Regions from separate parts of the Dyella sp. KRB-257 genome, predicted to be linked through region 2. Evidence: predicted binding sites of a transcription regulator. Region 2 holds the regulator's gene; the other holds the start of a gene.
What was found. The regulator sigma-54, encoded in region 2, starts transcription at its own class of promoters, with help from an activator protein. The targets are predictions, from matches to a motif close to TGGCACGNGCNTTGC.

Region 1 (7,058 bases), on a different contig from region 2:
GCCGGCACCGCCGCCGGGCACCGGCTGGATCACCTACGTGCGCTGCCACGACGACATCGTGTGGGGCGTGCTGCGCCCGCTGGTGGAAGCGTCCGGCGAGGATTTCACGCAGCGCGTCGGGCGCGCGGCGGCGTTTCTGGAGGGCCGCGTGGCCGGCAGCTTTGCGCGCGGCGCGGCGTTCCAGGCGCACGACGAGCACAGCGTGCACGGCAGCAACGGCATGACCGCCTCGCTGGTCGGCCTGCCCGACGATCCGCTGGCGCCGATCGAGCCGGCCGCGCTGCGCCGCTACGCGCTGCTGCACGCGCTGGCGCTGTGGGTGGGGGCGGTGCCGCTGCTGTACATGGGCGACGAGCTTGGCCAGCCGAACAACGCCGAGGCCGTGGACGCAGCACGGATGGCGGCCGACGGCCGCTGGCTGCAGCGGCCCCGCCTGTCGCTGGAGGCACTGGCCCTGCTGGGCCGTCAAGAGGGCGTGCCTGCGGCCACGGTCGGCGTGCTGCGCGCACTGATGGCGGCGCGGCGTGACCCACGCTGGTCGGCCGTGAGCGCGCCGACGCTGGTGGAGCACCCCGATCCGGCGCTGCTGATCCTGCGCCGCGGCGACGACGCGCTGGGCGTGTTTCATTTCGGCCACGCCGACAGCGCGCTGGACCTGGCCGCGCTGGGCGCCGGCGCCGGCTGGGGCGATGCCTTCGCCAGCGGCGCGGCGGACGGCGACGCTGTCCGCACGCTGGCGCCGTGGGCGACACTGTGGCGATTCCGCAACCGGGAGTGAGCGAGATGGGCGAGGCGCAGGTGATCGTGTTCGGCGAGGCGCTGGTGGATGCGTTTGCCGATGGCCCGGTGCCCGGCGGCGCGCCGTTCAACGTGGCCTGTCACCTGGCCGCGCTCGGCCTGTCGCCGCGGCTGCTCACGCGGCTGGGCGACGATGAGGCCGGTCGCGCGCTGCGCCAGGCTGCCGTGCGCTGCAACCTGTCGCTGGATGCCGCGCAGCACGACGAACACACCGCGCGCGTGCTGGTGCACGAGCGCGACGGCGGCCACGCGTTCGAGATTCCGCCGGCGCAGGCGTTCGACCGCCTCGATGCGGCGCAGGCGGTGGCCGCCGTGCGCGCGGCCGGCGTCACGCAGCCGTGGCTGTACTTCGGCACGCTGGCCTTGCGCGCGCCGGCCTCGCGCGCGGCGCTGGCGGCGGTGCGCGCGGCCACGCCGCATCGCGCCTTCGTGGACCTCAACTGGCGCGAGGCCGGGCCGCCGCCGGCGGTGATCCTCGAGCTGCTGCACGACGTGCACGTACTGAAGCTGAGCGACGCCGAGCTGGCGATGCTGCTTCACTGGCTCGCGCTGGCGCCGATGCCCGATCTGCCCGCCATCGACGACGACCACGCCTCGATGCGCACGCTGTGCGCGCGTACCGGCGCGCGCCACGTGCTGGTCAGCCACGGTGCCGACGGTGCCGCGGCGTGGGATGCCGAGGGCCGCTGCGTGGCCCGCGTCGCGGCGCCGCCGCTGCCGCAGCGGGTGGACACGGTGGGCGCCGGCGACGCGTTCAGCGCGATGATGCTGGCCGGGCTGGCGCTCGGCCATCCGCTGGCCTGCATGGTCGGCCAGGCGGTGGCGTTCGCCAGCCTGAGCTGCGGCTGGCGCGGCGCGCTGCCGACGGAGATGGCGCTGTACCGGCCGTGGCAGGGCATGCTGGCGCGGGCGCATGCGGTGGAGACCCGCGCGTGAACCTGCGCAAGCCGCAGCTGGGTTTCTGGCAGATCCTCAACATGAACGTGGGGTTCTTCGGCATCCAGTTCAGCTTCGGGCTGCAGCAGGGCAACATGAGCCCGATCTACAAGTACCTGGGCGCCGCCGACGGCAGCCTGCCGTACCTGTGGCTGGCCGGCCCGATCACCGGACTGATCGTGCAGCCGCTGATCGGCGCGATGAGCGATCGCACCGACAGCCGGCTCGGCCGCCGTACGCCGTACTTCCTGATCGGCGCACTGATCTGCAGCGTATGCCTGCTGGCGATGCCGTTCAGCCCCGCGCTGTGGGTGGCGGCGAGCCTGCTGTGGATTCTCGACGCGGCCAACAACGTGACGATGGAACCGTACCGCGCCTTCGTCAGCGACCGGCTGGACGAATCCCAGCACAGCGCCGGCTTCCTCACCCAGAGCGCGTTCACCGGGCTGTCGCAGACACTGGCCTATCTCACGCCGTCACTGCTGGTGATCGTCGGCATGGACATGACCTCGACCAACGCCCACGGCATTCCGTATGCGGTGGTGACCGCGTTCGTGATCGGCGCGGTGTTTTCGGTGGTGTCGATCGGCTGGTCGGCGTGGACCACACCGGAGCTGCCGCTGTCGGAGGCCGAGCGAGAACGCATGCGCGCGCAGCCGCGCTCGCTTGCCGCCACGGTGCGGGAAATTGCCGATGCGGTGCGGCAGATGCCCGCGACCATGCGCCAGCTGGCGGTGATGATGCTGTGCCAGTGGTACGCGATGTTCTGCTACTGGGAGTACATCACCGTGTCGCTGGCGCATACGCTGTACGGCAGCACCGACGCGGCCACGCCCGGCTTCGGCGAGGCGGTGCTGATCACCGGGCGCATCGGCGGCTTCTACAACGCGGTGGCGTTCTTCGCCGCCATCGCGATGATGCCGCTGGCGCGGCGGATGGGTCCGCAGGCGCTGCACGCGATCTGCCTGATCCTGGGCGGCGCCGGGCTGCTCGCGCTGCCGCTGATCCACGACCCGTGGTGGCTGCTGCTGCCGATGCTGGGGCTGGGCCTGACCTGGGCCAGCATGATGGGCAACCCGTACGCGATGCTGGCCGGCTGCATTCCGGCCGAGCGCGCGGGCGTGTACATGGGCATCTTCAACGGCTTCATCGTGCTGCCGATGCTGCTGCAGATCCTCACCCTCCCCCTGCTCTACCACCGCGTGCTCGGCGGCAACCCGGAGAACGTGATCCGACTCGCCGGCGCCGGGCTGGTGATCGCCGCGCTGCTGGCGCTGCGGGTGAAACGCCATCCGGGCTGATCGGTGCGTGGGTGCACCCCAAAAAAGGGGAGCCATGCGGCTCCCCTTTTTTGACGACGCCTGACGGCAGCGCTAGAGCGCGTAGTACATCTGGAACTCCAGCGGATGGGTGCTGGCGCGGTAGCGGGTGACTTCCTGCATCTTCAGCTCGATGTAGGCATCGATGAAGTCGTCGGTGAACACGCCGCCGGCCTTGAGGAACTCGCGGTCCCTGTCCAGCGCTTCCAGCGCGGCGTCGAGGCTGGAGCACACCTGCGGGATGTTCTTCTCCTCTTCCGGCGGCAGGTCGTACAGATCCTTGTCCGACGGCGCGCCCGGATCGATCTTGTTCAGGATGCCGTCCAGGCCGGCCATCATCAACGCGGTGAAGGTGAGGTAGCCCGACTGCAGCGGATCGGGGAAGCGCACCTCGATGCGGCGGCCCTTGGGGCTGGACACGTATGGAATGCGGCAGCTCGCCGAGCGGTTGCGCGCCGAGTAGGCCAGCATCACCGGCGCCTCGAAGCCCGGCACCAGGCGCTTGTAGCTGTTGGTGCCGGAGTTGGCGAACGCGTTGATCGCCTTGGCGTGCTTGAAGATGCCGCCGATGTACCACAGCGCGGTCTGGCTCAGGCCGCCGTAGAGATCGCCGGCGAACAGGTTCTCGCCGCCCTTGGACAGCGACTGGTGCACGTGCATGCCGCTGCCGTTGTCGCCGACGATCGGCTTGGGCATGAAGGTGACGGTCTTGCCGTTCTGGTGGGCGACGTTCTTCACCACGTACTTCATGGTGATCAGCTCGTCGGCCTTCTTCACCAGCGTGTTGAACTTGACGCCGATCTCGCACTGGCCGGCATTGGCCACTTCGTGATGGTGCACTTCCACCACCTGGCCGAGCGACTCCAGCACCTTGCACATGTCGGCGCGCAGGTCGCCCAGCGAGTCGACCGGGCTGACCGGGAAATAGCCGCCCTTCACGCCCGGACGGTGGCCGGTGTTGTCGCCGTCGTACTTGTAGCGCGAGCTCCAGGCGGCTTCTTCGGAGCCGATCTCGTAGAACACCCGACCCATGTCGTTCTGCCAGCGCACCGAGTCGAAGATGAAGAACTCCGGCTCCGGGCCGAAGAACGCCGTGTCGGCGATGCCGGTGGACTTGAGGAAGGCCTCGCCGCGCTTGGCGATCGAGCGCGGGTCGCGGCCGTACGCCTGCATGGTCGAGGGCTCGAGCACGTCGCAGTGGATCACCACCTGCGTGTGCGAGCTGAACGGATCGAGGTAGGCGGTGTCCGGATCGGGCATCAGGATCATGTCCGACTCGTTGATGCCCTTCCAGCCCGAGATCGACGAGCCGTCGAACATCTTGCCGTCCTCGAAGGTGCCTTCATCGATGGTATGGACGGGGAAGGTGACGTGGTGCTGCTTGCCCAGCATGTCGACGAAGCGGAAATCGACGAACTCGACGTCATGCTCCTGGATCAGGTCAAGCACTTTGGCAACGGACATGGAAAAACCTCGGGTGGGATTGGCTGTTGGGTTTTAGCAAGCGTCATGCCACGACGCCGCAAGGCGTCAAAGTGGCGTGGGACAAGGGCGAGCGGCGCCCCGCAGGGCACCGCTCGCATCATACATGGGCAACACAGCGCAGCATTGCACCAAAAAGGAGCATTCCCGCCCCGGAGTGACGGACTCCTAGCTCAGCTTTCGTACGCGCTCTCGCCGTGCGAGGTGATGTCCAGGCCCTCGCGCTCGGCGTCGGCCGGCACCCGCAGCCCGAAGACCAGCTTCACGAGCAGATACGCGATCACCGAGACCACGCCGCTCCATGCCAGCGTGATGCCGACCCCCAGCGCCTGCACGCCCAGCTGCTGGGCGATGGAGCTGTTGCCGCTGCCGAAGCCGGTACCGCCGAGCGCGGGCGCGCTGAACACGCCGGTGAGCAGCGCGCCGAGGATGCCGCCGATGCCGTGCACGCCGAACACGTCCAGTGCATCGTCCGCGCGCAGCAGCTTCTTCAGGCCGGTGACGCCCCATACGCAGGCCACGCTGGCCAGCGCGCCGATCACCAGCGAGCCCATCGGGCCGACCGTGCCGCAGGCCGGGGTGATCGCCACCAGTCCCGCCACCGCGCCCGAGGCGCCGCCGACCATCGAGGGCTTGCCCTTGGTCACCGCCTCCAGCAGCAGCCACGCCAGCACCGCCGCGGCGGTGGCCAGCAAAGTGTTGATGAAGGCCAGGCCCGCGCCCGCGTTCGCCTCCAGGTTGGAGCCGGCGTTGAAGCCGAACCAGCCCACCCACAGGATCGCCGCGCCGATCATGGTGAAGGTGACGTTGTGCGGCTTCATCGACTCGCGGCCCAGGCCCAGCCGCGGGCCGACCATGTACGCACCGACCAGGCCGGCGATACCCGCGTTGATGTGCACCACCGTGCCGCCGGCAAAATCCAGCGCGCCCTTGGCGAACAGGAAACCGTCCGGTCCGTACCAGACCATGTGCGCGATCGGCAGGTAGGCGAAGGTGAACCACAGCGCGACGAAGGCGAGCACGGCGCGAAAGCGCATGCGTTCGGCGAACGAGCCCACGATCAGCGCGCCGGTGATGCCGGCGAAGGTGGACTGGAACACCACGAACACGTATTCGGGCAACGCCACGCCGGCGCTGAAGGTGGCCGCCAGGCTGTCCTTGGTGACGCCCTTGAGGAACAGCTTGTCCAGGTTGCCGATGACCGCGTTGCCGCCGTTGAACGCCAGGCTGTAGCCGTAGATCACCCACAGCACCAGGATCATCGAGAACACCGTCATCACCTGCATCAGCACCGACAGCACGTTCTTCGAACGCACCAGGCCGCCGTAGAACAGGGCCAGGCCGGGCACCGTCATCAGCAGCACCAGCAGGGTGGAGGTGAGCATCCAGGCGACATCGCCCTTGTCCACCACCGGCGCGGCATCGGCCGCATGGGAAGCCGGCGACAGCGCCAGCAGGCACAGCAGCAGCAGGGTCGGCAGCCACGCGGGCAAGGCGCGCACGGGACGGGAAAGCACGATCTGTTTCATGGAAAACCTCGCGGTCGGAGTCAGAGGGCGTCGGCGTCGAGTTCGCCGGTGCGGATGCGGATGACCTGGTCGACCGGGCTGACGAAGATCTTGCCGTCGCCCACGCTGCCGGTCCTGGCGGACTGCTGGATCGCCTCCAGCACGCCGTCGAGCTGGTCATCCGTGACGACCACGTCCACCTTCAGCTTGGGCAGGAAGTCCACCACGTACTCCGCGCCGCGATACAGCTCGGTGTGGCCCTTCTGCCGGCCGAAGCCGCGCACTTCACTCACCGTGATGCCGCTGACGCCGGCCGCGGCGAGCGCATCGCGCACCTCGTCGAGCTTGTACGGCCGGATGATGCAACTGATCAGTTTCATGCCTGTCTCCCCTTCATGCTGGTTTCCCCGTCATGCCCATCTCGATGCGCACGGCGGCACCACCGCCGCCGCGCGAGGTCCGATCAGAACGCCTTGCCGAGCGTGAGAATGCCGGTGGCGCGCCCGACGAAATGGCCGTCGGCGTTGGTGTAGACGCTGCGCGAGGCATGGGTGTCGTAGTAGCCCAGCGACACCGAGTAGCCGTGGTCGAAGGCCCGGGTCACGCCCACCTTCCAGTCGCTGTAGGAGGCGCCCGCGACGTGCCGCACCTTCTGGTGGCCGGCATGCAGGTTCAGCGTCCAGCCCGGGCTGAACTCCACGTTGTAGGAGAGATCGACGTAAGCAGAGTTCTTGCTGTCGGTGAAGCCGAACAGGTTGGTGAGCGCATGCGAGTACTTCAGCGTCACGCCCTTGTAGCCCAGCGAGCCGTAGACCTCGGTGGTATACGGCCGGGTGAAGCCCGCCGGATAGCTGCCCGGGTAGTAGTACTCGTAGATGCCGACGTCGTAGCTGATGTCGCTGCCGAAGCTGCCGCGGTAGCCGGTGTAGAAATCCAGCTCCACGCTGGAGGAGATGCGCGCCGCATCGGTGGAGGCATCGGACAGCCAGCTGATGTTGCTGCCCCACGCGCCGAC
Region 2 (7,058 bases):
CCGCATAGTTGAGCACGCGCAGCAGCATCGGCAGGTTGAGCCCCGACACGCAGCGCAGATGGACCCCGAGCGAGGCCAGCGACAGCCCGATGTTGCACGGCGTGGCGCCGTAGAGATCGGCCAGCACCAGCACGCCCTCGCCCTGGTCGAGCTCGCGGGCGTGGCGGGCGGTGAGCGTACGCATCACCTCCGGATCGGCCTGCGGCGGCACTTCCACCGCGTCGACGCACAGCGGCAGTTTGGGCATCACGTGCAGCGCGGCGGAGATCAGCGCCTTGCCGACGGCTTCGTGGGTCATCAGGAGTACGCCGACGCTCACCCCGTCACTCCAGCTCGCGATGGAAGGTGAGCACGCCGTCGCGCCGCGCGCGGAAATGCGTGGCGAGCTGCTCCACCAGGTAGACCGAGCGGTGGCGACCGCCGGTGCAGCCGATCGAGACGGTGACGTAGCTGCGGTCGTCCGCCTCGAAGCGCGGCAACCAGTCCTCCAGCCAGCGCACGGTGTCTGCGAAGTATTCGCCCACCAGCGGATCGGCGTCGAGGAACTCGCGCACCGGCACGTCCTTGCCCGACAGCGGCCGCAGCCTGGGCTGCCAGTGCGGATTGGGCAGGCAGCGCGCGTCGAACACGAAGTCCGAATCCAGCGGCAGCCCGCGCTTGAACGCGAACGACTGGAACATCACGGTGAGCCCTTCGGTGGCGCGCGCGTAGTCGGTGGCGACCAGCCGGCGCAACTGGTGCACGTTGAGCGTGCTCGAATCGATCACTTTCTCGGCGATGCCCATCAGCGGGCGCAGCAGGCGCCGCTCGGCCGCGATGGCGTCGGCCAGCGACACGTTGCGCATGGCCAGCGGATGGCGGCGGCGGGTTTCGGAGTAACGCTTGATCAGCACCTCGTCGCGGCAGTCGAGGAAGATCAGGTGTACCTGCACGCCTGCGTCGGCGAGCTCGGACAGCACGCTGGGCATGATCTCGATGTCGTGCTCGCGGTTGCGCGCGTCCACGCCCACCGCGATGCGCGTCATGCGCTGGCCGCCGCGGTCTTCCAGCACGGCATTCACCAGCCGCGGCAGCAGGCTGGCCGGCAGGTTGTCCACGCAGTAGAACTCGAGGTCTTCCAGCGCGCGCAGGGCGACGGTCTTGCCGCCGCCGGACATGCCGGTGAGTACCGCCAGGTGCACGGCGTTGGCTCCGGCCTGGGCAATCACTGCGGTGTCGTCAGGGTCCACACACGTCACCATGGGGGCAGGCGGCGCATCTGGTGCGCCTGGCGGTCGATGAAGGTCTGCGCCGGATCGAAGCCCTTGCTCTTGAGCGCGTGGTTGCGCACCGCCGCCTCGACCAGCACGCCGAGGTTGCGCCCTGGTGCCACCGGGATGGTGATCATCGGCACGGGTACCTCGAACACCTCGCGATGCCCGATGTCGCCGGTGAGGCGGGTCAGTGCGTCGGTGTCCTCGCCGTCGCGCAGGGGCTTGAGGTGGATCACCAGGCGCAGGTACTTGGACGGCTTGACTGCGGTGTGGCCGAACATCTCGCGCACGTTGAGCACGCCCAGGCCACGTACCTCCAGCAGATCCTGCAGCAGTTCGGGGCAGGTGCCGTCGATCACGTCCGGCGCGATCAGGGTGAATTCGGTGGCGTCGTCGGCGACCAGCCGGTGGCCGCGGCTGATCAGCTCCAGCGCCAGCTCGCTCTTGCCTGAACCGGACTCGCCGGTGATCAGCACGCCGATCGAGAACACCTCCAGGAACACGCCGTGCAGGGTGATGCGCGGCGCCAGCATGCGCGCCAGGTGGTACTGCATCCAGGTCAGCAGTTCATGGCCGCGCTTGGCGCTGATCCACAGCGGGGTGTTGGTTTCCTCGGCCACTTCGCGCAGGTCCGAGGGCACCGTCTGGTCCTTGGTGACGATCAGCGCCACCGGCTGGTAGGCGGCGATCTTGTTGATCGCCTCCCAGCGCTGGCGCGAGTCGAGCTCGTCGAGGTACTTCAGCTCCTCGGTGCCGATGATCTGGATCTTGTTCGGGTAGATGACGTTGAGGTAGCCGACCAGCGAGGGGCGGCGCGTCTGCGTCACGCCGCGTTCCAGCACGCGGCCCTCGCCGCGCATGCCGGCCACCCAGCGCAGCGCCATGCGCTCATGCACGCCATCGAAGAGTTGTCGGGCAGTGAGCCGGTCCACGTCATGGGTCCTTTCGCCGGGCCGGCGGCCGCTGTGGCCGCCGGAGCGCAAGGGCCATTGTGCCAGCTTGTGCCGCGGCGGCGCAGCGTGCCCGGGTCGAACGTGCCCGGGTCGAAACGGGAGCGGCCCGCCGAAGGGGCGGGCCGCGGGTGGATCGTGCCGATGCAGGAGCGGCTCAGCCGTACAGGCGCTCGTCGCGGCGCACTTCGGCCTTGTGCTTGTCGCACACTTTCTCGCGGTGCCTGCGCAACTGGGTCACCAGCTTGTCGAACATCATGTCGATGGAGATGTACATGTCCGGCTCGAAGGCCTCGGCATGGAGCAGGGCGCCGGAGGAGGTATGCAACGTTCCTTCCGCCTTCTGTTGCAGCTTGTCCAGCGAGAGCACCACGGCCAGGCTGGTCAATCGGTCATCGAGGCGGGTGAGGCGGTCGAGCTGGTCGGTGACATGCGCGCGCATGGCTTCGGTGATATCGACGTGCTGGCCGCTGAGTTGGAATTGCATGTTGCGCCTCCTCTGGTACTGCCGCCTTCGCGGCGTGATTCGATGCGTCGGCCGGGCCGCATGCCCGGTGCGCATCCACAGTCATCTGGTGCTGCCCCTTCCGACGCCGTCGCCTCGCCAAGGTTCCGCGGCTGGCGCGAACCGTTCAGCCGGCGCGCTGGCGTTCGCTGGAGCTGGGTATGCGCAGGACCTCCCGGTATTTGGCGACGGTGCGGCGCGCCACCTGGATGCCCTTGCGGTGCAGTTCCTCGGCGAGCGCCTGGTCGGACAAGGGTTTGCGCGGGTCCTCCGCGTCGACGAGTTTGCGCAGCATGGCCTGGATCGCCGTGGACGAGGCGCTGCCGCCGTCCTCGGTGGACACGCCGCTGGAAAAGAAGTGCTTGAGCTCGAATGTACCGCGTGGCGTGTGGATGTATTTGCGCGTCGTCACACGGGAGATGGTCGACTCGTGCATGCCCACTTCCTCGGCCACCTCGCGCAGCACCAGCGGATGCATCGCCTCGGGGCCGTAGTCGAGGAACGCGCTCTGCCGCCGCACGATCGCCTCGGCCACCTTGAGCAGGGTCTCGGCCCGCGATTCCAGGCTCTTGATCAACCACCGCGCCTCCTGCAGCTGTCCGCGCATCCAGCTCGCGTCCTCGCCGCGGGCCTTGGCGATCAGGTTGCAATAGTGCTGGTTAAGGCCGAGTCGCGGCTGGCAATCGGCGTTCAGGCTGACTTTCCAGCGGTTGCCGTCCTTGTAGGCATACACGTCGGGTGCCACGTACTCGACCGGGGTGGCATCCATTGCGGCGCCGGGGCGCGGGTCGAGGCTGCGGATCAGCGCCGAGGCGGCGACCACGTCGTTTTCGTCCGCGCGCAGCTTGCGGGCGAGCTTGCCGACGTCGTTGCGGGCCAGCAGGTCCAGCTCGCCCTCGACGATGCGCAGGGCCAGCTCGCGCTGCGGGGTGGCGGCCGGGTCGAACTGCTCCAGTTGCACGCGCAGGCAGTCGCGCAGATCGCGGCTGGCCACGCCCACCGGGTCGAAGGTGGTCTGCACCCGGCGGCGCACCGCTTCGAGTTCCTCCTCGCTGACCTGCAGCGTGGCCGGCAGGGCCGCCAGCAGGGCTTCGGCGTTTTCGGTGAGGTAGCCGTCCGGATTGAGCGCGTCGATGATCACGGCGGCGATCACGCGCTGGCGCGGGTCGAAGCCGGACAGGTTCAGCTGCCACAGCAGGTGTTCGGCCAGCGTCTCGACGGCCGCGTTCTGCGGTTCGAAATCCTCGTCGCCGCGCGAGCCGCTGCCGCTGCCGACGCTGCTGCCGAGGGAGAAGTCCATCGGCCGCTCGCTGGCGCCGTCGCCGTCGGCCCATTCGGGTGCGTCGCCGGTGTCAGGCTCGTCGCCGGTGCTGCTCGACGTATGGCTGCCGCCTTCGGGCAGGTAGCTGCCTTCGGCTTCCTCGCCTTCCTCGGTCGATTCCGCTTCTTCGGCGAACTCCAGCAGCGGGTTGCCCTCGGCGATCTGGCGCAGTTCCGCCTCGAGCTCCAGCTGCGAGAGCTGCAGCAGGCGGATCGCCTGCTGCAACTGCGGCGTCAGGGTCAGCTGCTGATGGAGGCGGAACTGGAGTCCGGGTTTCATACCGACCGGGGGAGGTGGATCGCGACCCCATCCTAACCCCAGCCCGCGGGGTCGAACAGCCTTGCGGATCGGGATCGGCGCCCCGATAAACGACCAATGGCCACGTGCCGTCCGGGCGGCTCCGGCGGACTCAGAGGCGGAACTCGCGCCCCAGGTAGACCTCGCGCACCTTTTCGTCGGCCAGGATGTGCGCCGGGGTGCCGCGGGACAGCACCTCGCCCTCGTTGAGGATGTACGCGCGGTCGCAGATGCCCAGCGTCTCGCGCACGTTGTGGTCGGTGATCAGCACGCCGATGCCGCGTTCCTTGAGGTGGCGCACGATGCGCTGGATCTCGCCCACCGAGATCGGATCGACGCCGGCGAAGGGTTCGTCCAGCAGCATGTAGCGCGGCTGTGCGGCCAGCGCCCGGGCGATTTCCACCCGGCGCCGCTCGCCGCCGGACAGGCTGATGCCCTTCTGGTCGGCGATGTGGGCGATCTTCAGCTCTTCGAGCAGGTTTTCCTGCTCGGCGGCGCGCTCCCTGGCGCCCAATCCGTCGCGCAGCTCCAGCACCGCCATGATGTTGTCGGCCACGCTCAGGCGGCGGAATACCGACGGCTCCTGCGGCAGGTAACCGATGCCCAGCCTGGCGCGCGAGTGCATCGGCAGGCCGGTGATGTCCTGGCGGTCGAGCTTGATCGAGCCGGCGTCGGCCTCGATCAGGCCCACCACCATGTAGAAGCAGGTGGTCTTGCCGGCGCCGTTGGGGCCGAGCAGGCCCACCACCTCGCCCTGGCGGATGGAGAACCCGAAGTCGCGCACGACCTGGCGCGAGCGGAAACGCTTCTGGAGGCCTTCGGCAGAGAGCATCGATCAGGGCTGCTTGCTGCTGGCGGCCGGTGCCGGTGCGGCCGGCTTTTTCTTCGGCTGGAAGATCATGTGCACGGTGCCGGTGCCGCCGCTCTCGCCGGTCATCTGGCTGCTGGCGGTGTCGTAGGTGAGCTTGTCGCCGTGCGCTTCGCCGCGGCCCTGCTGCTTCACCGAGGCGTGGCCGGTGAGTACCGCGATGCCCTTGAGGTTGTCGTAGTCGATTGTGGCAGCGTCGCCCAGCATCCGGTTGCCGCTGTCGTCCAGCTGCTCGATGTGCGCCGGGCTGCCAGTGAGCACCACACGGCTGATCTGGCTCTGGGCGTCGAAGTAGACCTTGGCCAGCGTGCCGGTGGCCTTCAGCGTGCCCTGCCGGATCACCACGGAGCCCTTGAGCGTGCTGACCGTGTTGGGTTTCTGGAAGCCCTCGAAGTACTTGGCGTCGACCTTCATCGGCTGGTCGCGGTCGCCCTGCTTGGCGACGACCGGGGACAGGGCAAGCAGGCCGCAGGCGGCCAGCAGCCACCGGGCGCTAGCGTTTGCGCGGCGGGAACGTGACATGGACGTCATCGAGCAGCTCCAGGTGTTTGTCGGTGAGGTTGGCGCGCATGCCAACCCCGCTCATTGTAAGGGCGCCTTGCACCAGCCGCGCCGCGGCGGCGGTTTCCATCCGGTTGTCCTTCGGCCAGATGGTCAGGTCGGCGGTGTCGAGCCGGGCGGCGGCGGTGTCGGCGAAGGCGTCGCGGTGCATGTGCACCGGGCCGAGCAGCTTGAGCAGGTCGCCATCCTTGTCGACCCAGCCGTAGAGCGACTCGCCGCGCCAGTCCGGCACGTCCGTCTGATTCGACGGCAGATCGAACTGCGGCGAGTTGATGTATAGCGACTCGTCGCCCTCGCGCCGCTCCAGCTGCGGCGCTTTCACGTTGAAGGCCGGCAGGCCTGCGCGGTCATAGCTGGACAACTGGAAGTTGGTCAGCGTGTAGCCCGAGCGCGGTGGCCCGACGAAATCGTGCCGGCCCGGCGCCGGCGCGGTCCACCACAGCACCAGTTGGGTCAGCCCGGCCAGCAGGCCGATCACCACGATGCCGACGGACAGCCGGCGTTCGCGCAGCCAGGCAAGCCACTTCATTGCCAGCGCGCCAGTTCGGCGTCCGCCTTGCCCTGGGCAAGCAGCAGCAGGTCGCTGACCTCGCGCGCCGCACCCTCGCCGCCGGCGCGGCGGGTCTGCCAGTGCGCCCGCTCGACCACCCACGGATGGGCGTTGGCGGTGGCGATGGCCAGCCCGGCGATGCCCATCGGCGGCAGGTCGGGCAGGTCGTCGCCGGTGAAGGCGACCTGCCCGGGGGCGAGGTTGAGGGCGTCGAGCAGGTCGCGCAGACAGGCGCGCTTGTCGCCCTGGCCCTGGTAGACGTGGGTGATGCCCAGTTCCTCGGCGCGCAGCGCCACGGTGTGGCTGATCCGCGCGGTGATGATCGCCACGTGGATGCCGTGGGCCTGCAGGCGCTTGAGGCCCAGCCCGTCGTGCACGTGGAACACCTTGGTCTCGTGACCGTCCTCGCCGTAGTGCAGACGGCCGTCGGTCAGCGTGCCGTCCACGTCGAACGCGGCCAGACGGATATTTGCCGCGCGGGCGAGCAGGTCGGCGGGGAGGTTGGCGAGGTACGCGGTCACGGCAGTCGCATCGATGGGAAAGTGGGAGGGGCGGGCGGCACCGCGGCCACCCGGCGGCGTCAGACCACGCGGGCGCGCAGCAGGTCGTGGATGTTCAGCGCGCCCACTACGCGATGCTCCTGATCGACCACGATCAGCGCGTGGATCTGGTGCTTCTCCATCAACTGGGCGGCTTCCACGGCCAGCTTGTCGGCGGTGATGGTCTTGGGCGTGCGGCTCATCAGGCTGGCGA

Region 1: glnA (type I glutamate--ammonia ligase) is a predicted target of sigma-54. The motif match lies at 4,554-4,568, and genes of this name have one in related genera.

Annotation. Positions count from the first base shown of each region.
Region 1 is NZ_JBMSDZ010000026.1:6,557-13,614, forward strand. It holds gene ACO2Q2_RS15255 (alpha-amylase family glycosyl hydrolase) at 1-778, shown strand, start outside; gene ACO2Q2_RS15260 (PfkB family carbohydrate kinase) at 742-1,734, shown strand; gene ACO2Q2_RS15265 (MFS transporter) at 1,731-3,035, shown strand; gene glnA (type I glutamate--ammonia ligase) at 3,108-4,517, opposite strand; gene ACO2Q2_RS15275 (ammonium transporter) at 4,709-6,064, opposite strand; gene ACO2Q2_RS15280 (P-II family nitrogen regulator) at 6,085-6,423, opposite strand; gene ACO2Q2_RS15285 (TorF family putative porin) at 6,507-7,058, opposite strand, start outside.
Region 2 is NZ_JBMSDZ010000002.1:75,988-83,045, forward strand. It holds gene ACO2Q2_RS01785 (PTS sugar transporter subunit IIA) at 1-319, opposite strand, end outside; gene rapZ (RNase adapter RapZ) at 324-1,229, opposite strand; gene hprK (HPr(Ser) kinase/phosphatase) at 1,235-2,185, opposite strand; gene hpf (ribosome hibernation-promoting factor, HPF/YfiA family) at 2,361-2,690, opposite strand; gene ACO2Q2_RS01805 (RNA polymerase factor sigma-54) at 2,836-4,308, opposite strand; gene lptB (LPS export ABC transporter ATP-binding protein) at 4,439-5,158, opposite strand; gene lptA (lipopolysaccharide transport periplasmic protein LptA) at 5,162-5,716, opposite strand; gene lptC (LPS export ABC transporter periplasmic protein LptC) at 5,688-6,284, opposite strand; gene ACO2Q2_RS01825 (KdsC family phosphatase) at 6,281-6,826, opposite strand; gene ACO2Q2_RS01830 (KpsF/GutQ family sugar-phosphate isomerase) at 6,886-7,058, opposite strand, start outside.